One region of the Reyranella humidisoli genome, then DNA from elsewhere that is predicted to be linked to it. Evidence: predicted binding sites of a transcription regulator. Region 1 holds the regulator's gene; the other holds the start of a gene.

The links. The regulator HrcA, encoded in region 1, represses chaperone genes, less so after heat shock. The targets are predictions, from matches to a motif close to GTTAGCACTCNCNNNNNGNGAGTGCTAAC.
Region 2: groES (co-chaperone GroES) is a predicted target of HrcA. The motif match lies at 11,168-11,196, and genes of this name have one in related genera.

What each region holds. Positions count from the first base shown of each region.
Region 1 covers NZ_JAHOPB010000001.1:1,241,023-1,256,808, reverse strand. The annotation lists gene KQ910_RS06110 (ABC transporter ATP-binding protein) at 1-523, shown strand, start outside; gene KQ910_RS06105 (cyclic nucleotide-binding domain-containing protein) at 543-992, shown strand; gene KQ910_RS06100 (class I SAM-dependent methyltransferase) at 1,018-1,506, shown strand; gene KQ910_RS06095 (GlsB/YeaQ/YmgE family stress response membrane protein) at 1,503-1,748, opposite strand; gene KQ910_RS06090 (exodeoxyribonuclease III) at 1,761-2,582, opposite strand; gene ypfJ (KPN_02809 family neutral zinc metallopeptidase) at 2,648-3,595, shown strand; gene KQ910_RS06080 (fumarylacetoacetate hydrolase family protein) at 3,683-4,384, opposite strand; gene KQ910_RS06075 (L,D-transpeptidase family protein) at 4,437-5,048, shown strand; gene hrcA (heat-inducible transcriptional repressor HrcA) at 5,090-6,193, opposite strand; gene rph (ribonuclease PH) at 6,329-7,048, shown strand; gene rdgB (RdgB/HAM1 family non-canonical purine NTP pyrophosphatase) at 7,048-7,662, shown strand; gene hemW (radical SAM family heme chaperone HemW) at 7,659-8,813, shown strand; gene KQ910_RS06050 (transporter substrate-binding domain-containing protein) at 8,810-9,676, shown strand; gene KQ910_RS06045 (GntR family transcriptional regulator) at 9,740-10,399, opposite strand; gene KQ910_RS06040 (BMP family ABC transporter substrate-binding protein) at 10,610-11,722, shown strand; gene KQ910_RS06035 (ABC transporter permease) at 11,921-12,976, shown strand; gene KQ910_RS06030 (ABC transporter permease) at 12,979-13,905, shown strand; gene biuH (biuret amidohydrolase) at 13,914-14,597, shown strand; gene KQ910_RS06020 (ABC transporter ATP-binding protein) at 14,648-15,786, shown strand, end outside.
Region 2 covers NZ_JAHOPB010000001.1:2,162,552-2,178,337, forward strand. The annotation lists gene KQ910_RS10535 (hypothetical protein) at 1-511, opposite strand, end outside; gene KQ910_RS10540 (MFS transporter) at 536-1,747, opposite strand; gene KQ910_RS10545 (NADPH-dependent FMN reductase) at 1,832-2,401, opposite strand; gene KQ910_RS10550 (invasion associated locus B family protein) at 2,487-2,960, shown strand; gene KQ910_RS10555 (5-formyltetrahydrofolate cyclo-ligase) at 3,056-3,745, shown strand; gene KQ910_RS10560 (GNAT family N-acetyltransferase) at 3,752-4,153, opposite strand; gene KQ910_RS10565 (alpha/beta fold hydrolase) at 4,150-4,848, opposite strand; gene KQ910_RS10570 (potassium transporter Kup) at 4,860-6,785, opposite strand; gene KQ910_RS10575 (cytochrome P450) at 6,933-8,135, shown strand; gene KQ910_RS10580 (HpcH/HpaI aldolase family protein) at 8,182-8,964, opposite strand; gene KQ910_RS10585 (glutathione S-transferase family protein) at 9,038-9,664, shown strand; gene KQ910_RS10590 (NAD(P)H-dependent flavin oxidoreductase) at 9,754-10,728, shown strand; gene KQ910_RS10595 (usg protein) at 10,711-10,977, opposite strand; gene groES (co-chaperone GroES) at 11,259-11,573, shown strand; gene groL (chaperonin GroEL) at 11,623-13,263, shown strand; gene KQ910_RS10610 (NUDIX hydrolase) at 13,519-13,923, shown strand; gene KQ910_RS10615 (hypothetical protein) at 13,875-14,933, opposite strand; gene KQ910_RS10620 (DUF1330 domain-containing protein) at 14,926-15,219, opposite strand; gene KQ910_RS10625 (sulfurtransferase) at 15,234-15,786, opposite strand, start outside.

The sequences.
Region 1 (15,786 bases):
CAACCTGCGGGACGCCGTCGAGTTCTACGATTTCGAACGGTACAACAGTGCCGCCACCCTGCAGGACAACATCCTGTTCGGCCGCCTGGTCTATGGGCAGGCACAGGCGGAGGCGCGCATCGGGACCCTGATCGCCCAGGTGTTCAACGAGCTTGGCCTCCGCGATTCGGTGATCGAGGTCGGCCTGGAATACAATGTGGGCGTCGGCGGCAAGCGACTGCCCTCGACGCAGCGCCAGAAGCTCGGCATCGCCCGGGCGATGATCAAGCGTCCCGAATTGATGGTGGTCAACGAGGCGGTCGCCATGTTCGACGGCCGCACCCAGGACCGCATCCGCGACAACGTCCTGGCCTGCGCGACCGAGAGCAATCGCGGTGTGGTCTGGATCGCCAACCGGCCCAACCAGGCCGAACCGTTTGAAACGATTGTCGTCATGCAGGGCGGCCGCGTGGTTGCCCAGGGATCGCCGTCGGAGCTGGCGGCTAAAGGCGGGCTCTACGCCGAGCTCATGGCATCGGCGTAAGCGCACCGAGGAGGACACGATGAACCTCAACGAAGAAGTAGAGCTGCTGAAGGGCGTGCCGATCTTCTCGAAGGTCGAGCAGGCGAGACTGAAACTTCTGGCCTTCACCAGCGAGAGGGTGAATTTCGCCGTCGGCCAGGAAGTCTGTCACCAGGGTGATCCGGGTGACACGATGTACGTCATCCTGGGCGGGACCGCCGACGTGCTGATCGATACGCCGAGCGGCCAGATCGCGGTGGCCGAGATGAAGCGCAACAGCTTCTTCGGCGAGATCGCCATCCTGTGCGACGTTCCACGCACCGCGACGATCAAGGCCAAGGAACCGCTCGCCACGCTCAAGATCACCAAGGACATGTTCTATCGCCTGGTCGCGGAATTCCCCGAGATGGCGATCGAGATCATGCGCGAGCTGGCCCACCGCCTGGAAGACACCAACCAGAAGCTGCGCGCCGCCACCAGGGCCGCCTGAGCGTTCGAAGAGTCATCGTATCGTCATGAGCCGTCTCGACAGTTTCATCGCGCGCATGCAGGCACAGCGCGATGCCTTGAATTTCCTCAAGCCCATGGTCGATGCCGTGCCCGGCCCGATCCTCGAAGTCGGACTGGGCAACGGCCGCACCTACGACCATCTCCGCGAGCTCTTTCCGGCTCGGGACATCTATGTGTTCGAGCGCAAGGTCGCCGCCCATCCCGATTGCATCCCGCCCGACGACCGGTTGTTCCTCGGCGATGCCGACCGGACGATCGACGAAGCAGCGCGAAAGCTCGGCGCAACGGCCGCGCTGATCCACACCGATCTCGGCACCGGCGACCACGAAGCGAACGTCGCGATGGGCAGGTGGCTGGGGCCGGCGCTCGACCGTCTGGCAGCCTCGGGCGGCTACGTGCTGGCGAACCAGTCGCTCGACGTCGCGCGCTGGCAGCGTCTGCCCGAGCCTCCGGGCGTGCCGAAGGACCGGTACTTTCTTTACCGCGTGCGTTAGCGGCCGAAGAGCTGGACCAGTGCCAGCAGCACGATGGCGCCGACGACGGAGCCGATGAACCCAGCTGGCTGGCCGGCGCGATAGAGGCCGAGCGCCTGACCGCCATAGGTGGCGATCACCGAGCCCGCGACGCCGATCAGAACGGTGACCCAGAAGCCCTGGATCATTCCGCCGGGACCAATCCAGCGGGCGAGAAGACCGACGACGAAGCCGATCAGGATGGTAAAGATTATCTGCAGCATGGCGGGCTCCCCCTAGACCTCGAACGTCGCCGACACCGGCACATGGTCCGATGCCTTCTCCCAGTCGCGCAAGTCCGCGTCGATGTGGTGGCTGCGGATCGCCCCGGCAAGAGCGGGGCTCGCCAGGATATGGTCGAGCCGGCGCCCGCGATTGGACACACGCCAGTCGTTGTTGCGGTAGCTCCACCATGAATAGAGCTTCTCGTTCTCGGGTACGAACTTGCGCGGCACGTCGATCCAGTCGAGCGACGCCTGGAGCTTGCCGAACAGCTCAACCTCAATGGGCGTGTGTGAGACGATCTTGAGGAGCTGCTTGTGGCTCCACACGTCGTGCTCCAGGGGCGCCACGTTGAGGTCGCCCACGGTGATGCGGCGCAGGCCCTTGCGGGCGCGCGGACCGGGTTTGCGCTCGGCATACCAGGCCGCCATCTCGCGGTAGAAATCCAGCTTGTGCGCGAACTTCACGTTGAGGTCGGGGTCGGGAATGTCGCCGCCGGCCGGGATGTAGAGATTGTCGAGCAGGATCGGATCGCCCCCGACGTCCAGGGCGACCTCGACATGCCGGCAATCCTCCTTGCCGCACCGGTGGTGGATGTTGCCGGCGGCAAACGGCACCCTGGAGAGGATCGCCACGCCGTTATAGGCCTTCATCCCCTGCACGAAGCGGTGGGTGTAGCCCATCCGTTCGAAGGCCTCGTGCGGGAAGAACTCGTCCGGGCACTTGGTCTCCTGAAGGCACAGCACGTCGGGCTTGCGCAACTTCACGAACCGTTCGACGTTTTCGATCCGCAGCCGGACCGAGTTTATGTTCCAGGTCGCAATGGTGAGACTCATCGCCGGGCACTATAGACGATCCGGAGACGATCTCGTCGGGAACATCTCGACCAAGGAGACCTGCCATGCAGATGGATGGCGACCAGAGCAACAACATTGAGGATCGCCGCGGCGAAGGCGGCGGGTTCGGCGGCGGGGGATTGGGCGGCGGCGGCTTTCCCATCCCGATGGGCGGCGGCGGGGGCGGGCTGTTCAAGGGCGGTTTCGGCCTGGTGGCCTTCGTCGTCATCGCCATGATCATGGGCGCCGATCCGGGCGCCATCCTGAGCGACATCGCGGGCGGCGGGGGCGGCACCTCGAGCTCCATGCCGGCGCCTCCCTCCTCCTCGGCCAGCCGCACGCCGGGCACGCAGGCGCCGGCCGGCGACGCCGAGAGCCAGTTCGTGTCGCGCGTGCTCAAGAGCACAGAGGATGTCTGGCAGGACATCTTCCGCGACATGGGCCGCCAGTATCGCGACCCCAAGCTGGTCCTGTTCCGCGACGCCACGCGCACCGAGTGCGGCGTCGGACAGGCGGCGATGGGCCCCTTCTATTGCCCGGCCGACCAGCGGGTCTATCTCGACCTCGGGTTCTTCGACGAGCTGGCGCGCCGCTTCCGCGTGCCCGGCCAGTTTCCGCAGGCCTATGTCATCGCGCACGAAGTCGGCCATCACGTGCAGAACCTGCTCGGCATCTCGAGCAAGGTTCAGCAGATGCGCCAGAGCATGAGCAAGCGTGACAGCAACGCGCTGTCGGTGCGCACCGAGCTCCAGGCCGACTGCTTCGCCGGCGTCTGGGCCAATCGCGCCGACAAGCAGCGCGGCGGCAAGATGATCGACGACAAGGACGTGGACCAGGCTCTGGCCGCCGCCAGCGCGATCGGCGACGACGCGCTACAGAAGCAGAGCCAGGGCCGCGTCGTGCCCGACAGCTTCACCCACGGCACCAGTGCGCAGCGCGCGCGCTGGTTCCGCAAGGGTCTGGAGACGGGTGATCCCCGCCAGTGCGATACGTTCAGGGCCCAACAACTCTAGCTTCGCTAGAGTTGTGGCGGGCGGCAGCGCTTTCACAAGCGCGAGAGCCCGCACCGTGCAGAACGGATAAGAACGCGCGCCCCAGCGCTACACCAGCACGCACGTCACCGTGCCGCAGCCGTCGACAAAGCCGGACAGCGTGTCGCCCTTCACCACCGCGGCCACGCCATCGGGCGTGCCGGTGTAGATCAGGTCGCCGGCGGCGAGTTCGACGAGGCCGGACAGGTAGGAAATCGTCTCGGGCACGCTCCAGATGAGCGCATTGAGGTCCGACTTCTGGCGGGTCTTGCCGTTCACATCGAGCTGGATGGTGCCCTTGGCGGGATGGCCGATCTTGGCCGCCGGATAGATCTCGCCGATCGGGGCGGACTGGTCGAAGCCCTTGCCCATGTCCCACGGGCGGCCCATGTCCTTGGCCTGGTTCTGCAGGTCGCGGCGAGTCATGTCGAGGCCGACGCCGTAGCCGTAGACATGCTCCAGCGCCTTCTCGACCGGGATGTCGGCGCCGCCCGACTTCATCGCCACGACCAGCTCCATCTCGTGATGCAGGTTCTTGGTGGCGGGCGGGTAAGCCACCTTGGTCGGGTTCTTCGGGTCGGCGCAGATCACGATCGCGTCGGCCGGCTTGGTGAAGAAGAAGGGTGGCTCGCGGTCGGGATCGTGTCCCATCTCGCGGGCATGGGCGGCGTAGTTGCGGCCGACACAGAAGATGCGGCGCACCGGGAACAGATCGCCGGTTCCGTGGACCGGCACGCCGACGGTGGCCGGCGGCGTAACGACATAAGCCATCGCTTTCTCCCTCAAGAGCGTGCCTTTATGAAGGGCACCGGAGTACTGGGCAATGACCGACGAGAATGTGCTGATCGTACAGGCCGATTCGGCTGACGCTTCCCTGGGATGGGCCACTCTGGGCGAGCGGCGCTGGCGTTGCACCGTGGGTGCAGGCGGCATCCGCGAGGACAAGGTCGAGGGCGATTCCGCCACCCCGGTCGGCGAATTTCCGCTGCGCCGGATCTATTACCGCAACGACCTGGTGGTCCTGCCGAAAGTCGCCCTGCCGGCGCGGCCGATCGGCGAGCATGACGGCTGGTGCGACGACCCGCGTTCGCCGACCTACAACCGGCTGGTCAATATCCCCAACGAGTGGAGCGCCGAGAAGATGTGGCGCGAGGACGGGCTCTACGATCTCGTCGTCGTGGTGGGCTACAACGACGATCCGCCCGAGGGCGAATGGGGCAGCGCCATCTTCCTCCACATCGCGCGCGACGATTACGCCGGCACGCAAGGCTGCGTCGCCTTCTCCCGTGACGATCTTCTGGAGCTGCTGCCGCTCCTCACCCGCGACACCCGCCTGCGCGTCCTCTCACACGCCGCCAACGAGGAGGCCGCGCCGCGCCCGGAGGAAGATGAGCGCATGAAGCAGTTCGAGGATTTCGACGACAAGGATTGGTGAGCTCTTCCGCCTCTCCCCCTGGCGGGAGAGAGGAATATGAATCAGCCGACCATCCGCCCGATCGCACGCGCGGTGTAATCGACCAGCGGGATGATGCGCGCATAGTTGAGGCGCGTCGGGCCGATCACGCCGATGGCGCCGAGGATGCGCTCCTGAGAATCGCGGAACGGCGCCACCACCATCGAGCAACCGGTGTTGGCAAACAGCGGATTGTCGGCACCGATGAAGATCTGCACGCCCGACGCGGTGTTGGCGAGTTCGAGCAGGCGCACGAAGCTCTCGCCGCGCTCCAGCGCATCGAACAGGATGCGCACGCGCTCCAGATCCTCGATCGCCGTGATGTCCTCGAGCAGTCGCGCCTGGCCGCGCACGATCAGCGCACCGCCGCCCGGCTCGCCGGACCATGTCGCGAGACCGGACTCGATCACGCGCGCGGTCAGATCGTTCAACTCGGCCCGCTTCAGCTTGATGTCCTCGAGGATGAGCCGCCGCGCCTCGTCGAAGGTGCGGCCGCTCAGGCGCGCGTTGAGATAGTTGCTGGCCTCGGTCAGGGCCGAGGGCGGCATGCCGAGCGGCGTGTCGATCACGCGATTCTCGACATGGCCCGATTGCGTCACCGTGACGACCAGCGCGCGACCGGGGCCCAGGTTGACGAACTCGATATGCTTCAGCGGCTGCTCGGTCTTCGGCGCCATCACGAGGCCGGCGCAGCGCGACAGGCCCGACAGCATCGTGGTCGCCTGCTCCAGCGCCTCGGTGACGCTGCGGCCCGACGGGGCGCAGCGCGCCTCGATCGATTCGCGCTCTTCCTCCGAGACGTTGCCGACCTCGAGCAGGCCGTTCACGAACAGCTTCAACCCGGCATCGGTCGGCAGGCGGCCAGCCGAGGTATGCGGCGCGTAGAGCAGCCCGGCATCCTGAAGGTCGGCCATGATGTTGCGGATGGTCGCCGGCGACAGCGTCTCGGTGAGTTTGCGGGTGAGCGCGCGGGAGCCCACCGGCTCGCCGGTCTCGACATAGGCTTCCACGACATGGCGCAGCACCTCGCGCGCACGCTCGTTCAGCTCCGCCACGGAGGCGGCGCGTTGTCCTGTCGGGGAATCGGCAAGGGCGCCCCCGGGAATGCCGATGCGGTGGATCGCCATGGAAAAAATGTAGGTAGTGCAGACAGCAGGGTCAATGAAGCCAGCCCATCAATCGGACCCTAAACACCGGATGGCGGCTGGATTCGCCTTCTTCCGGGCGCTACACACCGGCCGCTCATCCCTCAGGAGAAATCCATGCGCCCCTCAGGCCGCGCCCCCGACCAGCTTCGCCCGGTTTCCCTGGAACCTGGTTTTTCCCGTCACGCCGAAGGGTCATGCCTGGTCAAGTTCGGCGACACCCATGTGCTCTGCACCGCCTCGGTCGACGAGAAGGTGCCGCCGTGGATGCGCAACAGCGGCAAGGGCTGGGTGACAGCCGAATACGGCATGCTGCCGCGCTCGACCCATACGCGCACGGACCGTGAGGCCGCGCGCGGCAAGCAATCGGGCCGCACGCAGGAGATCCAGCGCCTGATCGGACGCTCGCTGCGCGCTGTCGTCAATCTGCAGGCCATGGGCGAGCGCCAGATCAACATCGACTGCGACGTGCTGCAGGCCGACGGCGGCACGCGCACCGCCAGCATCACCGGCGCCTGGGTGGCGCTGCACTTCGCCTTCCAGCGTCTCATCAAGGACGGCAAGCTGGCCGCCAATCCGCTGAGCGGCGAGGTGGCGGCGGTCTCGTGCGGCCTGTGGGAGGGTACGGCCGTGCTCGACCTCGACTATCCGGAGGATTCGAAGGCCGAAGCGGACGCCAACTTCGTGCTGACCGGCAAGGGCGGCATCGTCGAGATCCAGGGCACGGCCGAGCAGGATCCGTTCTCGGAAGATCAGTTCCTCGAGCTTCTGAAGCTCGCCAAGAAGGGCATCGGCGAACTGAGCAAGCTGCAGCGCGCCGCGGTCGGGCTCGACTGATGGCCCGCCGCTTCGTCCTGCCGAAGCTCGTTGTGGCGACCCACAATCGCGGCAAGGCGGGCGAGATCCGCACCATGCTGGCACCGTTCGGCGTCGAGATCGTCTCGGCGGCCGATCTCGGCCTGCCGGCCCCCGATGAGACCGGCACGACTTTCGAGGAGAACGCCACGCTGAAGGCGCTGGCGGCGACGCGCGGCAGCGGCCTGCCGGCCCTAGCCGACGATTCCGGCCTCAGCGTGCACGCGCTCGACCATGCGCCCGGTCTCTACACGGCCGACTGGGAAGGGCCGACACGCGACGCCATGGTCGGCATGCGCCGCATCCAGGACGAGCTGGCCGCCCGTAACGTGCCGAAGACCGACGCCGCGCGCGGCGCCACCTTCCATTGCGTGCTGGCGCTGGCCTGGCCCGACGAGCATGTCGAGCTGTTCCACGGCACGCTCGACGGCGCGATCGTCTGGCCGCCGCGCGGCAGCGGCGGCCACGGCTACGACCCCTGCTTCCAGCCCGCCGGCGACACGCGCACGACGGCGGAGATGTCCGACGCCGAGAAGAACGCCATCAGCCATCGCGGCCGCGCCTTCCGGATGATGGTCGAGGCCTGCTTCGGATGAGCCCGGCGCCTCTGGGCGTCTATGTCCACTGGCCCTTCTGCAAGTCGAAGTGCCCCTACTGCGATTTCAACAGCCACGTCCGCGACGGCGTCGAGCAGGCGCGCTGGCGCGCGGCGCTGTTGCGCGAGCTCGAGCATGCCGCGCGCGAGGCGCCGGGCCGGCGGGTCGAGACCATGTTCTTCGGCGGCGGGACGCCCTCGCTGATGGAGCCCGAGACCGTCGCCGCGCTGATCGCGCGCACGCGCGAGCTCTGGGACAGCGCGCCCGAGATCGAGATCACGCTGGAAGCCAACCCGACCTCGGTCGAGGCCGGCCGCTTCGCCGCACTGGCCGAGGCCGGCGTCAACCGCGTCTCGCTGGGCGTACAGGCGCTCGACACAGCGTCTCTGAAATTCCTCGGCCGCGAACACTCGACCGACGAGGCGCTGGAAGCGCTCGCCACCGCGCGCCGCCACTTCGCACGCCACTCCTTCGATCTCATCTACACGCGGCCCGGCCAGACGCCGGAGGCTTGGGCGGAGGAGCTGGAGCGCGCGCTGGCGCTCGCCGGCGAGCATCTGTCGCTCTATCAGCTCACCATCGAGCGCGGGACGCGCTTCTTCACCGATCATGCGCGCGGAAACTTCGTGCTGCCGGATGAGGAAGCGTCCGCCGCGATGTTCGAGCAGACACAGGCGCGACTCGAACGTGCCGGCATGCCGGCCTACGAGATTTCCAACCACGCGCGACCGGGGGCTGCCTGCCGCCATAATTTGATCTATTGGCGGTATCAGGATTACGTCGGAATCGGCCCGGGCGCGCACGGCCGCTTCGCCGTCGGTAACGCCAAGCAGGCGACCCGGCGGTCGAGCGGCCCGGAAGCCTGGCTGGAAGCGGTCGAGCGGACGGGCCACGGCACGGCCGAGACGTCGACGGTCGAGGGACGGGATCTGGTGGAGGAGGCACTGATGATGGGACTGAGGCTGGCCGGCGGCATCGACCGCGCCACCTTTGCGTCCGTCGCCGGCGCCGATCCGGTCGACGCGCTCGACGCGGCGCGGCTCGAACCGCTCGTTCGGGCGGGCTTCCTGGAGATCGACGCCACGCACCTGCGCGCCACGCTGGACGGACGGCAACGCCTCAACGCGCTGCTGGAGCGGCTGATCGCATGAGGCTCATGTTCGGTCTCATCGCGCTGCTGGCCATGACGGGCATCGCGTCCGCGCAGCAGACACAGCCGGCGCCGCAGAAGCCGCCGGCGAAACCGCCCGCACAGGCCGCCAAGCCGGCGGCGCCTGCCGGCAAGCCCGGCCCCAAATCCCCGTTCACGCCACCGGCGTTCAAGATCACGATCGCCACCGAGGGAGCCTTCCCGCCCTTCAACTATCTCGACCGCAAGGGCATGCCGGCGGGCTTCGAGATGGAGCTGGCGCAGGAAGCCTGCCAGCGCATCAAGGCGGAGTGCGAGTTCATCGCGCTCAAGTGGGATCAGCTGATCCCAGGGCTGATCGACAAGAAGTTCGACATCATCATGTCGTCGATGGAAGTGACGCGTGAGCGACGCCAGCGGATGGGCCTGTCGCGCCGCTACTACCTTTCGCCCGGCGCCTTCATCGCCGCCAAGGGCGCCCCGTTCGACGGACCGCCGTCGCTGCTGCGCAACAAGCGCATCGGCATCCAGCGCGATTCCATGCACGCCGACTGGGCCGACAAGAGCTTCCGCCGCTCCGCCCAGCTCAGGCGCTACGACTCGGTGGCCCAGGCGCTGGTCGCGCTGGCCAACGATGAGGTTGACGCGGTGTTCGGCGACAAGGCGCAGCTCTGGCTGTGGAGCCAGAAGCCCGAAGGCAAGTGCTGCGAGCTGGTCGGCCAGGACATCAAGGACACGCAGACCCTGGGCGTGGGCGTCGCCGCCGGCCTGCGCAAGGAAGACGTCAAGCTGCGCGAGGCGCTGAACAAGGCGTTCGGCGAGATGATGACCGACGGCACCTACAAGAAGCTCAGCGAAAAGTATTTCCCGTTCGCGCTGAACTGAGCGGCGGACACGCTTCTGGTTTCAGCTTTCCTCCCCATTTGAAAGGGGAGGAGAGCTTTTTGATCAAGCCGCGTTGATCGCCGCGAAGGCTTCGAAGGCATCCTCCACCAGACTGACGTGATGGATCATCGCGGCGTGGGCGCCGGTGGCGTCGCCGGAGAGGATCGCGCGCACCACGGCGTCGTGCTCCTGGTTCGAGCGCAGCAGGCGGCCGTCCATCCGGAACTGGGCGCGGCGGAAGGGGCCGACCCGGCGGCGCAGGCTCATCGCATATTCCGCCAGCGGCGCATTGTGGGCGCCGGCGTAGATCGCCGAATGGAAGGCAACGTTGGCGTCGGAATAGGCTTCGGTCTCGCCGGCCGCGGCCAGCGCTACCATCGATTCGTGGCGTGCCTGCAAACGCCGCCGCTCGATCGGTGTCATGCTCATCGCGGCGAGGCGGGCGCAGGTTGCCTCCATCTCGGCCATCGCGACGAACAGGCTCTCGATCTCCTCGGGTGTGGCCTTGGAAACGATGGCGCCCTTGCGCGGCCGCATGTCGATCAGGCCGCTCATTGCGAGCTGTCGGAGCGCCTCCCGAACCGGCGTGCGGGACACGCCATGCTGTTCGGCGAGTCCCACCTCGTCGAGCCGTTCGCCGGGCGGCAGCGTGCCGTTCAGGATTCCGTCGGCGATGGCGGTGGCGAGCTTGTCGGCCAGGGTCGGGTTGGGGTCGGTGCGCATGCCCATTTGCATACAAGATGGATGCCAAAGCGGATTGTGCACTCAGTCATGCCCAAAAAGAATGCATGGCGATGAAATTGCATACAATTGAGGTGGGCAAAGTGCCTCTTCTTTCCGGATTTGCCTGCTTTTGGCGCCTCCGAGGCATGGCACACCACTTGCTGTTTCCCCTACGGGCCGCGACGCCCGAGCGAGCAAGGGGGACGTTCGATGATCGACAAGTTCAATATCGGCCGGCGGGCGCTTCTCGGCGGCGCCGCGGGCGCGGCGGCCTTCGGGCTGGCAGGCGGCGCCATGGCGCAGAAGCCGCTGGTCGTGGGCTTCATCTATGTCGGCCCGCGCGACGACTACGGCTACAACCAGGCCCACGCCGAGGGCGCGGCCGTCCTGAAGAAGATGGCCGGCGTGAAGGTCGTCGAGGAAGAGAAGGTGCCCGAGACGGTCGCCGTCGAGAAATCGATGGAGAGCATGATCAACCTCGACGGCGCCACGCTCCTGTTCCCGACTTCGTTCGGCTACTTCGACCCGCACATGCTGCGCATGGCGGCGAAGTATCCGAAGATCCAGTTCCGTCACTGCGGCGGCCTGTGGAACCAGGCCAAGAACCCGATGAACACCGGCAGCTACTTCGGCTACATCGACGAGGCGCAGTATCTCGCCGGCATCGTCGCCGGCATGACCACCAAGAGCGGCAAGCTTGGCTTCGTCGCCGCCAAGCCGATCCCCCAGGTGCTGCGCAACATCAACGCCTTCACCATGGGCGCGCGGTCGGTGAACCCGAAGGCCACCACCCAGGTGATCTTCACCGGCGACTGGTCGCTGCCCGTCAAGGAAGCCGAGGCGACCAACTCGATGATCGCGCAGGGCGTCGACGTCGTGACCTGCCATGTCGACAGCCCGAAGGTCGTGATCGAGACCGCCGAGCGTGCCGGCATCTACACCAGCGGCTATCACACCAACCAGGCCAAGCTCGCGCCCAAGGGCTACCTCACCGGCGCGGAGTGGAACTGGGAGAAGATATACGTCGACTTCGTCGAGACGATGAAGAAGGGCGGCGTCCCGGGCAACTTCGTGCGCGGCAGCCTCAAGGAAGGCTATGTCCGCACCTCGCCGTTCGGACCGGCCGTGTCGGATGCCGCCAAGGCCAAGGTCGACGAGGTGAAGACCGGAATCCTCAACGGCAGCTTCGCCATTTACAAGGGTCCGCTCAAGGACAACAAGGGCAACACCGTCATCGCCGGCGGCACCGCCTACACCCAGACAGAGCCGGTCCTCGAGGGCATGAACTACCTGGTCGAGGGTGTGATCGGCGCGACGTCCTGACGGACGCCGCGCACGCGTGAGACGAGCAACTCTTCTCATCCCCCGTATGACGGCAGGGCCATCGCATATGAATCAAGGATCCCTCACTTCGTTCGGGATGACACCATTTGCTGCATCGGCGCACTGCGCAAATCCCAACAATAGTGTCATCCCGAACGAAGTGAGGGATCCTTCGCTTCACGTCAGCCGCGAGTAACCATGGGCACCGCCTTCGAACGCATCGCCGTCTCGGCGCTGGCCCTGCTGGCGTCGGCGGTGATCTTCGGCCTGCTGCTGATCCTCTATGCGGGCGTCGATCCGTTCGAGGCCTATGCTCTCATGTACCAGGGTGCGTTCGGGAGCTGGTTCTCCTTCCAGAACACGCTCACGCGCGCAGCACCCTTGATCCTGACGGCGCTGTGCACGGCGCTGCCGGCGCGGCTGGGGCTGATCATCATCGGCAACGAAGGCGCGCTGGTTCTGGGCGGCGTCGCGGCCGCGGCCGCGGGTGTCGCCGTCTCGGGCTCCGGTCCGCTCGTGGCACAGCTCACCATGGCGGCGGCGGCGATGATCGCGGGCGGCGCATGGATCGCGCTGGCCGGCGGCCTGCGCCAGTACCGTGGCGTCAACGAGACGATCTCCAGCCTGCTGCTGACCTACATCGCCATCGCGCTGATGAACCACTTCGTCGAAGGCCCGCTGCGCGACCCGTCGAGCCTCAACAAGCCGTCGACCCACCCGATCGGCGACGCCAACATGCTGGGAACGATCGGCGGCTCCGACGTGCACTGGGGCCTGGCGCTCGGCATCGCGGCCTGCGTGATCTGCTACGTCGTGCAGCGCTTCACCACCTTCGGCTTCGCCATGCAGGTGATCGGCGGCAACCCGAAGACCGCGCGCATGATGGGCCTCAATGTCGGCCGCTACGTGCTGATCGCCTGTTTCGCCGGCGGCGCGGCGGCAGGCCTTGCCGGCATGGTCGAGGTGGCGGCGGTCCACGGCAAGGCCAATGCCTCGCTGGCGGTCGGCTACGGCTTCACCGGCATCCTGGTCTCCTTCCTCGCGCGTCATCATCCGCTGGCCATCATCCCGGTCGCCATCCTGCTGGGCGGCATCGGCGCCAGCGGCGGCCTGCTGCAACGCCGCCTCGACCTGCCGGACGCCGCGGTGGTCGTGCTGCAGGGCATCATCTTCGTCTGCATCCTGGCAAGCGAGACGCTGTACGGCCGCTCGTGGAACTGGCTGTGGCGCTTTCGGGCCGTGGAGGGACGCTGAGCATGGACGGCAGCGACATCGGCTTCTGGGGCGTGCCACTGGCGATGCTGGCGGGCGCGATCCGCGTCAGCACGCCCTTCATCTTCGTGAGCCTCGGCGAATGCCTGACCGAGCGCAGCGGCCGCATCAACCTCGGCCTCGAGGGCACGCTGATGATGGGCGCGATGAGCGCCTACGGCACGGCACTGTTGAGCGGCTCGCCGTGGCTCGGCGTGCTGGTCGCGGCCGGTGTCGGCCTGATGCTGGGTGCCCTGCATGCGGTGCTTTGCCAGCTGCCCAAGGTGAACGACATCGCCACCGGCATCGGCCTGATGCTGTTCGGCACCGGCCTCGCCTTCTTCCTGGGCAAGCCTTACATCCAGCCCAAGGCGCCCAACCTCGGCGCGCTGGACCTCGGCGGGTGGAGCAGCATCCCGCAGGTGCAGCAGGCGCTGCAGGTCAATCCGCTCTTCATCTTCGGCATCCTGCTCGCCTTCGCTCTGGCCTGGGCGCTGAAGAACACGCGCTGGGGCCTGATCGTCCGGCTCGCCGGCGAGAGCGTCGACGCCGCCCTCGCCATTGGCGCCTCGGTGGCCCGCGTCCGCCTGCTGGCGACGGCGGTCGGCGGCGCCTTCGCCGGCATCGGCGGTGCCTTCCTGTCGCTCTACTATCCCGGAAGCTGGAACGAAGGCCTGTCGAGCGGCCAGGGCCTGATGGCCGTGGCGCTGGTGATCTTCGCGCGCTGGGACCCGATCCGCTGCCTGTGGGCCTCGCTGCTGTTCGGTGCGGCGGGCGCGATCAGCCCCGCGCTGCAGTCGGTCGGCGTGACCCAGGGCTACTACCTTTTCAGCGCCGCGCCCTATGTCCTTACCCTCGCCCTGATGATCGCCACCTGCTCGCCCGCGCGCAGCGTCCGCGGCGCGCCGGCCGAGCTGGGCGCGGTCAAGTAGGAGCCGCCATGAGCAAGACCCACATCGAGTCCCGCCCCTACGCCTGGCCATGGAACGGCGCGCTGCGCGCCGACAACACGGCGCTGGTCATCATCGACATGCAGACCGACTTCTGCGGCGTCGGCGGCTATGTCGACAAGATGGGCTACGACCTGTCGCTGACCCGCGCGCCCATCGAGCCGATCAAGACGCTGCTGGCCGCCGCGCGCAAGGCCGGTTGGACCGTGATCCATACGCGCGAAGGGCATCGGCCCGATCTTTCCGACCTGCCGCCCAACAAGCGCTGGCGGTCGCAGCAGATCGGCGCCGGCATCGGCGATCCCGGACCCTGCGGTCGCATCCTGGTGCGCGGCGAGCCGGGCTGGGAGATCATTCCCGATCTCGCGCCGATCGCCGGCGAGCCGATCATCGACAAGCCGGGCAAGGGATCGTTCTGTGCCACCGACCTCGAACTGATGCTGCGCACGCGCGGCATCGACAATCTGGTGCTGACCGGCATCACCACCGATGTCTGCGTCCACACCACGATGCGGGAAGCCAACGACCGCGGCTTCGAGTGCCTGATCCTGGAGGACTGCACCGGCGCCACCGATCCCGGCAACCACGCCGCCGCCCTGAAGATGGTCGAGATGCAGGGTGGCGTGTTCGGCGCCGTCGCCAATTCGGCTGCAGTCCTGAAGGCAATCGCGTGACGACCGCGCCGTCCCTCGAGCTGATCGGCTTCACCAAGCGCTTCGGCGCGATGGCCGCGCTCGACGACGTTACGGTGAAGATCAAGGCCGGCGCCTTCCATGCGCTGCTGGGCGAGAACGGCGCGGGCAAGAGCACGCTCGTGAAGTGCGCGATGGGCTACTACGCCGCCGACCTGGGCCAGATCCTGCTGAACGACCACGAGGTCGAAATCGCCCATCCACGCCAGGCACACGAGCTGGGACTCGGCATGGTCTATCAGCACTTCACCCTGGTGCCGAACATGACCGTGCTGGAGAATTTCGTGCTGTCGCGCGGCGACCTGCCGGCCGTGATCGACTGGGCGGCGGAGCGGCGGGCGCTCAAGTCGTTCTTCGAGACGACGCCGTTCACCGTGCCGATCGACACGCCCGTCGCCGATCTCGCGGCCGGCCAGAAGCAGAAGGGCGAGATCCTTCGCCAGCTCTACCTCAAGCGAAACCTGCTGATCCTCGACGAACCGACCTCGGTGCTGACGCCGGACGAGGCCGACGAGGTGCTAACGACGCTGAAGAAGCTGACGAACGATGGCAAGATCACCATCGTCACCATCACGCACAAGTTCCGTGAGGTGAACACTTATTGCGATGCCGTCACGGTGCTGCGCCGCGGCCAGCTCATCGGCACCAGGCCGACCAGCGAACTCGACAACGACATGATGGCCGAGATGATGGTCGGCCGGCGCGAAACGCGCACCGTGGTCGAACGCGAGGCGCGGGCTCCGGGCAAGGCGGTGCTGAAGCTGGAAGGCCTTTCCGTCGCCGACAATGTCGGCCAGCTCGCCGTCGAAGACCTGAAGCTCGACATCCGGGCCGGCGAGATCGTCGGCATCGCCGGCGTGTCGGGCAACGGCCAGCGCGAACTGGTGGAAGCCCTGGCCGGCCAGCGCGACGCCGAGGCCGGCGAGATGCTGGTGCATGGCGAGGTCTACACCGCCACGCGCCCCGAGATGGTCCGCCACAGGATCGCCTGCCTGCCTGAGGAGCCGCTGCGCAACGCCTGCGTGGCCGACATGTCGGTGGCCGAGAACATCGCGCTGCGCTCTTTCGACCAGCCGCCTTCCTCGTCGAATGGTATCTGGCTCAAGCGCGGTCCGATGCGCGAGACCGCGCGCAAGCTGATCGAAGCCTACAAGGTGAAGACGCCGGGACC
Region 2 (15,786 bases), 920 kb from region 1:
TCAGCATCAGCGCCGAGTAGACGGGCTTCCTGTCGGCGCTGCGGATCGCGGAGAGGGTGATGCAGCGGAAGACCAGGCTGCCGATCGTGCAGTCGGTAGGCCCTCTGGCCGTCTTGATGTCCTCGTAGCGATTGTATTTCGCGAGCTGGTGGATTTCCTGCAGCGACGTCTGGAATTGCTGCTGGACGACCGGGCTCGACGGTCCGTCGGGAATCGACCTGATAGAGAGATCGTAGACATAGACGGTTGCAATGAGCTGGTCGCCGATCCGGTAATTCCAGCCATAGCCGAGCTCCGGCTTGCCCGCCGTCTTCCCGAAATCCGTGGAGCCGAACCTGGTCGCACCGGCGATCTGCTGTGGAAAGCTCAATCCCGTGGCGGCGTGGCGATCGGGCGCCGGCACGCGTTGCGACGACGACGATTCCGGCTGGCTCTGTCCAATCGCACCGCCGGCGGCTGTGACGAGCAGCGCCAGAGCGAGGGCCGTGACGCGAAGCATCGATGCGAGCATGAGCGCCTCCGTGGGGCGCTGACCTTACGTGCGCGCCGTGAAGCTGTCGCGTGCCCGAACGTAAGCGATCGAACCGAGCGCGAGGCCGGCGGCGAGCATGCCGAACACCCAGCGATAGGCGGTGTCGCCGGCGCCGAAAGCCTCGACGATGTAACCCGCGAGGGCGGGCAGCACCGCGAGACCCAGGCACTGCGCCATGTTGACGGTGGTGACGCCGCGGCCGGCCAGGCGGTCGGGGAACAACGCACGCCCCTGCGCCACGATCACCGTGCCGTAGGCGCAGAAGAAGCAGAAGGCGATCAGCAGCGTCACGGCGAGCCAAAGTGGCGGGTTGGGCAGTGCCGCCAGGATCGCCAGCAGCACCATCGAGATTGCCGCGCCGCAGAACACCACGCGCTTGCGCGAGCGCAGGACGCGATCCATCGGCCCGTAGGCCAGGATGCCCAGGATCTGAGCGACACCCATGGCGAGCAGCACGTTGCCGCGTGCCACGCCGTCGAGCTTGTGCACGTCGTAGAGATAGGGGCCGCCCCACACGCCGAGCACGGTGAGCATCGTGGCGTAGGCGAAGAAGTGCATCGACAGCACGGGGCCGAGGCCGGGCGTCCGCCAGACTTCCCAGAGGCCACGCAGGATCTGCCCGGGCGACTCCTTGGCCGCTTCAGGGCCGCGATACTCCGGCGGCCGGTCGCGTACGAAGACGAGGAAGCCGATGGCCACCAGCAGGGTGACGGCGGCGAGACCCAGGAAGCCGGCGCGCCATCCGACCGTCGCCGCGATCCAGGCGAGCGGCGTCGCCGCCGCCAGCGTGCCGATGTTGGAGGCCGCGAACACCCAGGAGAGGCGCGTGGCGAGCTTGGCCTGCTCGAACCAGCGCGAGCACAGGAAGACGACGGACATGAACGAGGCGGCGCAACCGACGCCCACGATGGTGCGGCCGGCGATGAGATCGGCGGCATCCGGGGCGCGCGCGATCCAGATCGAGCCCAGCATCGCCAGCAGCGACAGGACCGCCACCGTGCGGCGCGCGCCGAACCGATCGAACCACAGGCCGACCGGTATCTGCACCGCGAACAGCGCGAAGAAGAAGGCGCTGCCGGCCCAGCCGAGCTGCCGCGCGCTGAGGTCGAGGTCGCGCACCAGCTCGGGCGCGATCACGCTGTTCGACACGCGATAGAACTGGCTGAGGCAAGTGACGGCGATCAGCAGGATGAGGAGGGGCAGTCTCGACGCCATCCCTCCTTGCTAACACGATCGCGGTCGACATTCCTTCGGTGTGGGCCGAAGGGTCAGCCAGTCCCTGCCGGAAGCTGGATCGACCTATTTGACGGCGGCGGCCGCCTTCGCCTGGCGGCAGGCGAGCGCCAGCGCGGCGCCGAGATCGCCGAGCAGCTTGCCCGTCATCTCGTCGGTGAGTTTGCCGTCGGCGAACTTGTTCTGCGCCTGGGCGATCATGACCTCGGGCTTGTTGACCGGACGGCCGTCGAGGAACACCAGCGTCTGGCGAAGCTGGTACTGTGCGCGCGCCGTGCCGAGCACGCCCATCGAGGCGCCGAACAGCGCGACCGGCTTGGCGGCGAAGGGCTGCGGCGTCATGCGCGACAGCCAGTCGATCGCGTTCTTCAGCACGCCCGAGATTCCGTAATTGTATTCCGGGCTGACCAGCACGATGCCGTCGGCCTCCAGCATGGCCTTCTGCGCGGCCTGCACCTTGTCGGGGAAGCCCTTGGCCTGGACGTCGGCGTCATAGAGCGGCCAGTCGCCGATCTCGATCGTCTCGCAGGAGGTGCCGGCGGGGAGTCGTTCGACGAAGGCCTGAAGAGACAGGCGATTGAGCGATGCCTTGCGCAGGCTGCCGCAGAACGCGACGAGTTTCAGGGTCTCGGACATGCGAAGGGTTCCTTTGTCAGCGTGTGGCCGCGGCGCTACATAGGTGGCCCTTGAAACATTGGCAAACGCGGGAGCTAGGCGACCGATGAAGCGATACGCACTCGTGGCCGCCGGCCTTTCGGCCGCCGCCCTGACCCTTTCGCTGCCGGCCGCCTCGCAGGACCAGCCGCCCGACAAGTGGGTGACGTCCTGCACCATGGAGGGCGGCAAGGATTGCGGCGTGCAGGCCACGATCGACGGTAACAGCCTGCTCGGCCAGTTCCTCGTGATGCGCTACTCGGCGGCCTACAACAAGCTCTCCGTCGTCGGCGACGGACAGGGGGTGCGGGCCAGCGTCCAGGTCGATTCGAACCCCTTCATCTCGACCAGCACCTGCGGCCAGGGCATCTGCCAGTTCGACGACTACAAGTCGGGCCAGCTGCTGCAGCAGATGCGCACGGGTCGCAGGATCACGGTGCAGCTCCAGTTGCAGGGAACGGAGGCCGGGCCCTTCGACCAGACGCTGAACGGCTTCGATGCCCAGTTGCAGAGGGCGCTCGCCGCCCAACGCGGTCCCTGAGATGTGCGGCGCCTTCCACGGCAAGACCATGCCGACCTGGCGCACATGCTTTCTTGCCACGCGGGCAACATCAGTCTCGCCAACCCGGTGATCGCATGATCGCCCACGACAACGATGCAGGACGTGACGGGCCGGACGACGACTACGGCTCGCCGGCCTGCATGATCCATCTCGTCGATCCAGCTTCAGGTGCGTTGTCCGACCAGGACCCCCGGCAGCAGCAGGATTTGAAGCGTTGGCGCTCCGTCGAGCGCGAGCGGTTGGTCGCGTTGCGGCGGGCCATCCCGGCCGAGGAGAGGCGCGGTCTCTCGGACCGGATCGCCCGTGAACTCGACCGGTTGCTCGGGGATCTGTCCGGGAAGACCGTTGCCGCCTACCTGCCGTTCCGCGGTGAGCCCGACCTGCGTTTCTGGATCGAGGGACTCTCGGTGCGCGGCGCGATCGCGGCTCTGCCGGTGGTCGTTGCCCCGCGCTCGCCGTTGGAGTTCCGCACCTGGAGCCGCGGCGAGCCGCTCCGGCCCGGTGTCTGGACCATTCCGGTGCCAGCCGGAGGAACGCTCGTGACGCCGGATGTCGTGATCGCGCCCGTCGTCGGCTACGACGCGGCCTGTTACCGGCTGGGACATGGCGGCGGCTATTACGACCGCACGCTGGCCGCCTTGCCGCGCCGCCCGCGCATCGTGGGCGTGGGCTACGAGCGCCTCGCCCTCCGCACCATCTATCCGCAGACCTACGACGTGCCGACGGACGCCATCGTCACGGAAGCCGGCGTGTCGACCCGATAGCCGGCCCTACTGCTGGCGGCGGTAGAGGAAGCAGTTGTCCGCCTTGGGCATCTTGATGCCTTCGTAGTACGTCATCGCCGTCGGGGCCGAGAGCAGCAGCGTCGTGGTGTTGGCGCCGCCCGCCTCGGTGCGGGTCATCTCGATCAGGCGCCTTCCGATGCCCTGCCCCTGGCAGGCCTTGTCGACCGCGAGGTCGGAGAGATAGCAGCAGAAGCAGAAGTCGGTGAGCGAGCGCGCGAAGCCCACCAGCTTGCCGTCCTGGCGCGCGGTCAGGATCAGGTTGGCCTGCTTCAACATCTGCTCGATACGCGGCCGGTCGCCGATCGGGCGGTTCAGGCCCGACTTGGCGACCACGTCGATGTACTCGTCTGCACCGAGATCGTCCTCGCGGGCGTAGATCGTGTTCATTGCGTCAACCATCTCCTCAGGGCGGCCGAGACCTCGGCCGGTTTCTCCAGCGGCGCCATGTGTCCGCACTCCTCGATCACCACGAGCCGCGCGTTGGCGATGTCGGTGGCGATCTCCTCGGCGCGCGCCGGCGGCGTGACGAGGTCCTGGCGTCCGACGACGACCAGCGCCGGCACCTCGATGTCGACCAGCAGCGGACGGCTGTCGGCGCGGCCCAGGATGGCCTGCTGCTCGCGCACGAACCCGTCGCCGCCCACCTCGGTCGCCATGTCGAGCAGGGGTTGCGTGACGGCCGTGTCGGCGGCGCGCGAGGGATGAACGAGCTGCGGCAGCAGGGTTGGATGCACGCCATGGAAGCGGCCGATACGGGTCTGCTCGATGAAGCCGCGCCGGCGCGCTGCCGTCTCGGGCGAATCGGGGCCGGCCTGGGTGTCCATCAGGGCGATGCGTTCGACCCTATGCGGCGCGCGGCGGAAGATCTCGAACGCGACGTAGCCGCCCATCGAGAAGCCGCAGAGGGCGAAGGTCGGTGGCGCCAGGGCGAGCGTCGCCTCGGCCATCGCCGCCATCGTCTCGTGGTGCCAGAGTTCGGGGATCGTGAAATCGGCGATGTCGGCCAGCGCCTCGACCTGGTGATCGTAGACGCGGCGTGTGTTGAGCAGGCCCGGCAGCAGGACGAGCGGAGAACGCGGCATGGCGTACGGCCTCAGATCTGGATCTGGTTGCCGAGTTCGATAGCGCGGTTGGGCGGGATACGGAAGAAGGTCTTGGTGGCCGAGGCCGAATGGGAGAGCGAGATGAACCAGTCGCGGCGCCAGCGGCCGAGCCTGGAATGCTGCGACGGCACCAGGGTCTCGCGGCCCAGGAAGAACGAGGTCTCCATCTCGTCGTAGGCGATGCCATGCGGCCGGCAGGCGCGCAGCGCCTCGGGGATGTCGGGCTGTTCGGTGAAGCCGTAATGGGCGATCACGGTGTGGAAGCCCTTGCCGAGACGCTCGACCTCGACCCTGTTGGCTTCCGACACCACGGGCACGTCCATCGTGTCGACCTGCAGGATGATGATGCGCTCGTGCAGGACCTTGTTGTGCTTGAGGTTGTGCAGGAAGGCGGCCGGCGTGTGGCCGGCGTCGGCGGTCAGGAAGACGGCGGTGCCGGCGACGCGGTCCGGCGCGCGTTCCATGCGCTCGAGGAACTGTTTGAGCGGCAGCGAGCCTTCGCTGAGTTCCGTGGCGACCAGTCGACGGCCACGCCGCCAGGTCATGATGGTGAAGTAGATCAGCGCGGCCACGATCATCGGCAGCCAGCCGCCGTCGGGGATCTTCAGCGCGTTGGCGATGAAGAAGGCGAGGTCGGGAATGGCCAGGAAGCCGAACACCGCCGCGGCGAGCGGCCAGGACCAGCGCCAGACCAGGATGGCCACGGCCATGGCGAGCGCGGCGTCGACGAGCATGGCGCCCGTCACGGCGAGGCCGTATGCGCCGGCGAGCGCGCCCGACGAGCCGAAGCCCACGACCAGGGCCACGACGCACGACATCAGCAGCCAGTTCACGCGCGGAATGTAGATCTGGCCGATCGCGGTATCGGAGGTGTGGTGGATCTCCATACGCGGCAGATAGCCGAGCTGGATGGCCTGGCGGGTCAGCGAGAAGACGCCGGTGATGACCGCCTGCGAGGCGATGACCGCCGCCAGCGTCGAGAGGATGACCAGGACGATGATGTAGTCCTTCGGAACCAGCTCGAAGAAGACCTGCCGGACGACCTCGGGGTTCGCGATTATGAGCGCACCCTGGCCGAAATAGTTCAGCAGCAGGCCCGGCATCACAAGGCCTACCCAGCCGATCCGGATGGGCTTGCGGCCGAAATGGCCCATGTCCGCATACAGCGCTTCCGCGCCGGTCACGGCCAGAACGATGGAGCCGAACGCCCAGAAGATGCCGAAACCCTGGTCGGTGACGAGATAGTAGGCATGTATCGGGTTGATGGCCTCGAGCACCGAGGGGTTCTTGGCGATCTGCCAGGCTCCCAACACGCCCAGCACGACGAACCAGACCAGCATGACCGGGCCGAACAGCCGGCCGACGTCGGCGGTGCCGCGGGCCTGCAGCACGAACAGCCCGATCAGGATGATCAGCGACAGCGGCAGGACGAAGGGCGTGAGCGCAGGCTCGGCGGCCGACAGGCCCTCGACGGCGCTCATCACCGAGACGGCCGGGGTAATCATGGCGTCGCCGTAGAACAGCGCCAGTCCGATCACGGCGAGCACCAGGATGGCCCGGCGGGTCTTGCGTGCCTTGCCGCTCAGGCCCCTTGTCGCCAGGGTCGCCAGCGCCAGCACGCCGCCTTCGCCCTTGTTGTCGGCGCGCATGATGAGCACGACGTACTTGATGGTGACGGTGAGCGTGACCGCCCAGAACAGCATCGACAGCACGCCCAGCACATGCTCCGGCGTCGGCGCCATTCCGGAGCCGTGGAGAAACGTCTCGCGCAGTGCGTAGAGCGGGCTGGTGCCAATGTCGCCGAACACGACGCCGAGCGCACCGACAACCAGTGCAGCGCCTGCCGGATGAGGGGCATGCGGGGTGCTGGTGGCGGGTTCGCGGGAGGAGGACTGGCTGGTTTCGGCTGGTGCCATGATATCGAACGCCGCCTGGACGGCGGCGCGGCGAGGGTTTGCGCTCCGCCTCCGGCGCTGTCAACGAGCCAAATGAGGCGCCGTTGCGACGAAAGCGCTTGACTTGGAACCACCCCACAGGCGGCCTTGAGAATAGGGAGGCTCCCAATGCAAGAACATGCCGATGTCAGCCAGCCGCAGCTCTACCGCGAGGATAATTGGGGGCCGCATTTCGCCCGTTTGCGGCGGGAAGACCCGGTTCATTTCCATCCGGAGAGCCCGTTCGGCCCTTATTGGTCGGTCACCCGGTATGCCGACATAACGAAGGTCGAGCTCGACCCGGCGACCTTCTCCTCAGCCTCGGAACTGGGCGGCATCCAGATCACCGACCAGCCCCAGGGCGAGGAACTGCCCAACTTCATCCGCATGGATCCGCCGCGCCACACCGCCCAGCGCAAGACCGTGGCGCCGATCGTGGCGCCGTCCAACCTCGCCAACATGGAGGGGCTGATCCGCCAGCGCACCGCCCAGGTGCTGGACGGCCTGCCCCGCGGCGAGACCTTCGACTGGGCCGACCGCGTCTCGACCGAACTCACCGCCATGATGCTGGCGACACTGTTCGACTTCCCGCAGGGGGACCGTCGCAAGCTCACCTTCTGGTCCGACGTGGCGATCTGCAACATCGAGGCCGAGGATGCGATCGTTAAGACCAACGAAGCGCGCATGGCCGAACTCAGGAACATGGCCGAGACCATGGCGGCGCTGTGGCAGGAGCGGGTGGCGAAGCCGCCGACCTTCGACCTGATCTCGATGATGGCGCACAGCGAGGCGACGAAGAACATGCCGACGCGCGAGTTCATCGGGAACTTCGCGCTGCTGATCGTGGGCGGCAACGACACGACCCGCAACTCGATGAGTTCGGGCCTGATGGCGATGCTCGACAATCCGCGGGAGGTCGAGAAGGTGAAGGCCGATCCCGCGCTGATGCCGAGCCTCGTGTCGGAGACGATCCGCTGGGCGACGCCGGTGATCCACATGCGCCGCACCGCGCGCAAGGACTGCGAACTCGCCGGCAAGCAGATCCGCGCCGGCGACAAGGTGGTGATGTGGTACGTCTCGGGCAATCGCGACGAGGCGGCGATCGACGAGCCCGAGCGTTTCGTCGTCGGCCGGCCGAAGGCACGGCATCATCTGTCGTTCGGCGCCGGCATCCATCGCTGCGTCGGCGACCGCCTCGCCGAGATGCAGATCCGGATCCTGTGGGAAGAGCTGCTGAAGCGCGACCTCGAGATCGAGGTCGTGGGACCGCCGGTGCGCCTCTATTCCAACTTCATCCGCGGCATCCGCTCGCTGCCGGTCAGGATCAGGTGAGAGTCGTTCCTCCCCCGTCAAACGGGGGAGGAGAAGATTTTTCGGGTCAGGACGACGAACTGCGGATCGTCTCGACGCCCGCAGCGAAAGCCTGCTGGAGCAGCCAGACGTCGCCCGCGATCGAGACGAAGTCGTAGCCGAGCTTCACGAACTGGGCGGCCTGTTTGGCATCGACGGCGAGGCGGCCGGCGGACTTGCCGTGCTTCTTCGCGGCCGCGATCGTCGCCTGCTCGGCGGTGAGAAAGTCGGGATGGTCGAAGGCGCCAGGTTCGCCCATCGCGACGCTGAGGTCGTTGTGGCCGAGCCACAGCATGTCGACGCCCGGCATCGAGGCGATCTCGTCGGCGGCCGCGGCGCCGCGCGGATCCTCGACCTGCAGGATGATGGCGGTGCGGGCGTTCTGTTCGGCGAAGCGCGGCAGCAGTGGCTCGGAACGCATCGCGAAGCGCTCGTGCGCGAGGCCGAGCGCCACGCCGCGCGTGCCGTCCGGCCAGTATTTGGCCGCATCGAGGACTGCCTTGGCCTGCTCGACCGACGAGACGATCGGCACCATCACGCCGTCGGCGCCGGTGTCGAGCGCGCGCGAGATGTGGTGACGCGACTGCGACGGCACGCGCACCACGATGGGCAGGTTTGCGGCCTGCATGTAGCGCACGACCTGGCGGACGGTATCGAAGCCGAAACCGGTATGTTCCATGTCGAGCACGGCGAAATCGGCGCCGGCCGCCTTCAGTATCTGTCCGATGCCGGGCGTGGCGAACTCGAACAGGAAGGTCCCGATCTTCGTGGGCTTGGTGCCGACGAGTGCCCTCAGTCCATTACTTGCCATTATCGTTTCCCCCTTAAGGTCCCAATGCTAGCGTGGACCGTCCCCACCAATCACCTGCTTTAGGGAGAGAATCATGAAGCTCTATTACATGCCCGGCGCCTGTTCGATCGGCATCCACGTGCTGCTCGAGGAAATCGGCAAGCCCTACGACGCGCACAAGGTCGACGGCGCCAAGCAGGAGCAGTACGGCCCGGATTTCGTGAAGCTCAATCCGAAGTCGAAGGTCCCGACCCTGCAGCGCGACGACGGCTCCGTGCTCACGGAGTTCCCCGCGATCGCCGTGTGGCTCGCCCGCAAGAACCCCGAAGCCGGCCTGCTGCCGTCCGATGCCGATGGCGAGGCCGCGGCGCTCGAAGCGATGGATTATGCCGTGTCGACCATGCACATGCAGGGTTTCAGCCGCATGTTCCGTCCGGCCAACTTCGCGCCGACCGAGGCCGACCACGACAAGGTGAAGGCGCGCGGCAAGGAGATCATGGAGAAGGGCCTGGCGCTGATGGACAAGGCGCTCGAAGGCAAGGAGTACCTGGCGGGCAAGTTCTCGGTGGCCGATGCCGCCCTGTTCTACGTCAGCTTCTGGGCCGCGGCCCGCATGAAGATGCCGCTGCCCAAGAACGTCGCCGCCCACTACGAGCGCATGAAGGCCCGCCCGGCCGTGCAGCGCGTGCTGGAGCAGGAAGGCCTCACGGCCGCCGCCTGATCCCGGTTGCGATCCATGGACCGCCGCGTTCGCGTGGCGGTCCGATGGCGCATCTTCGGTGTCGCCCCGCGCTGAGCTAAGCTCGCGCCATGTCCCTGCCTGCATCCCTTCGTGACCGCCTCCGCCTGCCGCTGATCGCGGCGCCGATGTTCCTCGTCTCCGGCCCCGCCCTTGTGACGGCGGCCTGCCGCGCCGGTGTCGTGGGTTCCTTCCCGACCGCCAACTGCCGCACTGTCGAGGAACTCGACGTCTGGCTGGCAGGCATGGCCGACGACGCCAGGCGCGCCGCCGATGCCGACGGTCGTGCGCCGGTGCCCTGGTGTCCGAACCTGATCGTGCACCGCTCCAACCCGCGCGTGCCCGACGACCTCGCGGCCGTGCTTCGTCACAAGGCCGAGATCGTCATCACCTCGGTCGGTTCACCCGAGCCGGTGATGAAGCCGCTGAAGGATGCGGGTTGCCTGGTGCTGGCCGACGTCGCCTCGGTGCGCCACGCCGAGAAGGCGGTGGCGGCCGGGGTCGACGGGCTGGTGCTGCTGACGGCCGGTGCCGGCGGCCAGACCGGCTGGGCCAATCCCTTCGCCTTCGTGCGGGCGGTGCGTCAGTTCTGGGACGGCATCGTCGTGATGGCGGGCGGCATGGCCGACGGTCATGCCGTGGCCGCTGCCCAGGCTCTGGGCTGCGACCTCGCCTACATGGGCACCCGGTTCATCGCCACGCGCGAAAGCCTGGCCAAGGACGCCTACAAGGAAATGCTCGTATCGAGCCGTCTCGACGACGTGCTTCTGACCCGGGCCTTCACCGGGCTCGAAACCAACATGCTGCGCCCCTCGATCGCCGCGGCCGGCCTCGATCCCGACAACCTGCCGGTGCGCGGCAAGATCGACATATCGAAGGACATCAACGCCGCCGAGCGGGACCGGCCGGATGCCAAGCGCTGGAAGGACATCTGGAGCGCGGGTCACTCGGTTTCCGGGGTTCGCGACGTCCCCCCGGTGGCGGCGCTGATCGAGCGCACCGCCTCCGAGTACGACGCCGCACGCCGGTCAATGCAGGGCGTATAGGCCGCAGGAGAAGCGGAATTCGGCCGGCTTCACGAGCTGGGCGTTGGCCACGCGAACCCGGTGAACCTTGCCGTCGAGATTGTTCTCCCAGAAATCGAGGAACTTGGTGAGGGCGGGGAAACGGGGCGCCAGATCCAGATTCTGCCAGACGAAACTCTGCAGGACGTGATTGTGGTCGGGCATCCAGTAGAGAATTTCGGCGGTCGTGATGCGGTAATCCTTGAGCTGCGCAACGAAACTGCTGTCCATCCTAGCCTCTCCTTGACTTGGTGCGGCTGCGGGAATAGTCACGCAACCTCGCCAGGAAATCAGCAAAAATCGTTCCAGATCAAATGCTTAGCAGCAGTATGTGCCGATTGCTGCCAGTGCGAAGCGACTTTGGGAACCTTTCGCCAGTCTCCTTGACTCAGACCGGTGGCGACCCTAAATCCCCTGCGCCATTGGCACTCACTGTCTGAGAGTGCTGACAGCAACGTATTCGCCGCAGCCGTCAGGTTGCGCAGGGTCAACAGTCCACTGGAGGAAGAACCATGAAGTTCCGTCCGCTTCACGACCGAGTCGTGGTCAAGCGCGTAGAAGAAGAAGGCAAGACCAAGGGCGGGATCATCATTCCCGACACCGCCAAGGAAAAGCCGATGGAAGGCGAGATCGTCGCCGTCGGTCCGGGCGCCCGTGACGAGAAGGGCAACCTGGTTGCGCTCGACGTCAAGAAGGGCGACCGCGTCCTGTTCGGCAAGTGGTCGGGCACCGAGATCAAGATCGACGGCCAGGATCTCCTGATCATGAAGGAATCCGACATCATGGGCATCATCGAAGCCTCGGCTTCGATGAAGAAGGCCGCCTAAGGCGCCGCTTCGCACCCGAATCAATCACAACATTCGAGAGGAATAGAAAATGGCAGCCAAGGAAGTCCGTTTTAGCGCCGATGCCCGCCAGCGCATGCTGCGCGGCGTCGACATTCTCGCCGACGCGGTGAAGGTCACGCTCGGCCCGAAGGGCCGTAACGTCGTCATCGACAAGTCGTTCGGCGCCCCGCGCATCACCAAGGACGGCGTTACCGTCGCCAAGGAGATCGAGCTCTCCGACAAGTTCGAGAACATGGGCGCCCAGATGGTGCGCGAAGTGGCCTCGAAGACCAACGACATCGCCGGCGACGGCACGACGACGGCGACCGTTCTCGCCCAGGCGATCGTGCGCGAAGGCGTGAAGTCGGTCGCGGCGGGCATGAACCCGATGGACCTCAAGCGCGGCATCGACCTCGCGGTCGACGCGGCCGTCGAGGACATCAAGGCGCGCGCCAAGAAGATCACGGGCACGGACGAAGTCGCCCAGGTCGGCACCATCTCGGCCAACGGCGACAAGTCGATCGGCAAGATGATCGCCGAAGCCATGAAGAAGGTCGGCAACGAAGGCGTCATCACGGTGGAAGAGGCCAAGAGCCTGGACACCGAGCTGGACGTTGTCGAGGGCATGCAGTTCGACCGCGGCTATCTCTCGCCGTACTTCATCACGAACGCCGACAAGATGATCGCCGAGCTCGACTCGCCGTACATCCTGCTGTTCGAGAAGAAGCTGTCGGGCCTGCAGGCGATGCTGCCGGTGCTCGAGGCGGTTGTGCAGTCGGGCAAGCCGCTGCTGATCATCGCCGAGGACGTCGAGGGCGAGGCCCTGGCGACCCTGGTCGTGAACAAGCTGCGTGGCGGCCTGAAGATCGCCGCCGTCAAGGCGCCGGGCTTCGGTGATCGTCGCAAGGCGATGCTCGAGGACATGGCGATCCTGTGCGGCGGTCAGCTGATCTCCGAGGACCTCGGCATCAAGCTCGAGAACGTCACGCTCGACATGCTCGGCAAGGCCAAGAAGGTCATCGTCGAGAAGGAAAACACCACGATCGTCGACGGCTCGGGCAAGAAGGCGGACCTCCAGGCCCGCATCAGCCAGATCCGCGCGCAGATCGAGGAGACCACTTCGGACTACGACCGCGAGAAGCTCCAGGAGCGCCTGGCCAAGCTCGCCGGCGGTGTTGCGATCATCAAGGTCGGCGGCGCCACCGAAGTCGAAGTGAAGGAGAAGAAGGACCGCGTTGACGACGCCATGCACGCCACCAAGGCTGCGGTGGAAGAGGGTGTCGTCGCCGGCGGCGGTTCGGCCCTGCTCTACGCGATCCGCGCGCTGGACAAGGTCCGCACCTCCAACGACGACCAGAAGGTCGGCATCGAGATCGTGCGTCGTGCGCTGCAGGCGCCCGTCCGCCAGATCGCCGAGAACGCCGGCTACGACGGCGCCGTCGTTGCGGGCAAGATGCTCGAGCAGAAGGACACGAACTTCGGCTTCGACGCCCAGAAGGGCGACTATGTCGACATGATCAAGTCCGGCATCATCGACCCGGTCAAGGTCGTCCGTACCGCCTTGCAGGACGCCGCCTCGGTGGCCGGCCTGCTGGTCACGACGGAAGCCATGATCGCCGAGAAGCCGGAGAAGAAGGCCCCGATGATGCCGCCGGGTGGCGACGGCGGCATGGGCGGCATGGACTTCTAAAATCCATTCTTCTCAAGGATTGCGGAAAGGCCGGGGAGCGATCCCCGGCCTTTTCTTTTTGTGCGGGCATCGGTCTGCGGCTCTCGCCTCCGCTCGTAGGCAGGTGGCCGGCCTGTGTTTTCCGAGGGCAAACAAGGTCCTTCGCTGCGCTCACGATGACACCGTTTTCTGCATCGACGCACGGCGCCAATCCCAGCAAAATTGTCATTCTGAGCTCAGCGAAGGACCTTCAATTCAAATGCGATGGGCGAGCCCGTGAGCTATCCGCTTTCGATCAAGGGCGTGCTGATCCATGAGAGCCGCGTCCTGCTGTTGCTGAACGAGCGGGACGAATGGGACCTGCCGGGCGGGCGGCCGGATCCGGGTGAAGATCATCGTGCGGCGCTCATCCGCGAGATGCGTGAGGAAACGGGACTCGCCGTCGAGGTCGGCAGTCTTGTTGACGAGCATCTGTTCGAGGTGTTGCCGCAGCGCTTCGTGCGCATCGTCGCCTATGCCTGCACGCTACAGGCCGAGGGCGCGATTGCCCTCAGTCATGAGCATCACGAAGCAAGCTGGGTCGGACTTGACGAAGTCGGCGAACGGATTGCCGGCCGTCTGCTCCCCGCAGGCTATCTCGGTGCGATCCGCCAGGCCGCCTGCCAGCCCTTGTCGCCGTAACTGCGGCTGGTCTCGACCTTCAGGAAGCGGTCGTGCGCGCCGGCGGCGCCGAGCCACAGCTCGTTCCAGGCGTCGAAGCCGGCCAGCGGATCGGCGAGCTGCAGTTCGCGAGCGAGCTTCCAGCCTTCCATCCGAACGACCACCGCGCCGTCTTTCTCCTCGGTGACGATTTCCTCACCCTCGGCGGCGAGGATCGCGGACAGCCAGCGCGCGAACAGGCGCGCGCTGTCGAGATCGCCCGTCTCGACGTCGGTCGGCAGGTCGAGGTCGCGCGCCGTCTCCTCGTGGAACTGCAGCCCGACCAGGCGCGCGACACGGCCCATCTCGGTGGCTGCATCCTTCGGGCCGAGCTGGTCCTGCAGGACCGGTAGCATGGTCTGCACGTAGCCCATCGCATAGGAGCGGAAGGTGCGCAGGCGGCGCTCCTCGGGCCAGTTTGCCGTCTCGAGCTTCGGCTGCGTCTTCCAGTCGATGCGCGGCATCTCCTCGTCGTAGGCGAAGCGGACGCGCTCCTCCTCCTTCAGCGGCCGGCCGTAGTCGTAATAGTAGCCTTCGAGGCCGGGCTTGCCGTCGACCGTCATGCCGGTGCAGACGAAGCCGAGGCCGGTGTTCTTCAGGGAGGTGCCGTTGTGGCCGTGCCAGGCGTGCAGGAAGGCCGCCGACACGTCGTGCGGCACGGCAGCGATGGCGGTGCCCTTCCACATCCAGCGCGGCGGCGGATAGCGCACCCACGCCTTGGTGTCGCTCTCGCGCAGATAGCCCGTCTTCACCCCGCCCAGCGCGTTGGAGTGATAATGGTAGAGCGCGCAGGCCGGCGCGTCCTTCTCGCCCGCGATGCCGAGCTTCTGGAGCCCGGGCAGGAACTTGTCGAGATGCTGCCGGCGGAAGTGGCGGAAGATGTATTCGCGCGCCGTGTCGCCCCCGCGTCGCGACACGAGACTGATGACCAGGCCGGTCATCAGCGCATTGTAGAGCGTGCCGACAGCCCGGTAGGCGGCCACCTCAGCCATTATGGCCGTCGACCAGGATCGCCTTGGAGTGACCCGCCTTCAGTCGCATCGCGAGGACGGGCTTGTACTCCTCCGAATGATAGAAGCGCTCGGCCTTGGCGCGGTCGGGGAACTCCAGCACCACGACGCGGGCCGGCGTCCAGCCGCCTTCGAGGCTCGTGCAGTTGCCGCCGCGCACGATGAACTTGCCGCCGAACTTGGAGACCAGCCCCGGCGTGTGCTTGCGGTACTCCGCCATCAGCTCTTCGTCCCTGGTGTCGATCTCGACGATGATATAGGCCGTCACTTCTTCCTCCCTCGTCAGCCGGTTTCCATGGGCAGGGCCGGGTCGTTGGCCCATTCCTGCATGGAATTGTCGTACACCGAGACGTTCCTGTGACCCAAGAGGGCCGTCAGCACGAAAGCGTCCAGCGTGGCGGCAATGCCGCCGCCGCAATAGACCAGCACGCGCTTGTCGGGCGCCGCTCCGACGCCCTCGAAGGCGGCGCGCAGGTCGGCGATCGGCTTCAGTGCCTTGTCCGGCCCGAACAGGCTGGCGGCCGGCACGCAGGAGGAGCCGGCGATGCGGCCAGGACGGCCATAGACCACGCCGCCCGCGCCATTGTGCTGGTCGTGGCTGAGTGCGTTCAGGGTCAGCGTCGATGGATCGCCGATCGCACTCCTGATCCTGTCCTTGTCGACGAAGATCTCGGGACGACCACGCAGCGACAGCGTGGCGGGTGGATGCGTTGCAGGTTCGGTCGAGAGCGGACGTCCTTCCGCCTTCCATTTGTCGAGGCCGCCGTCGAGGATCGCCACTTCGTCGAAGCCGACGGCGCGCAGCATCCACCAGATGCGGCTCGCCCACACGGGC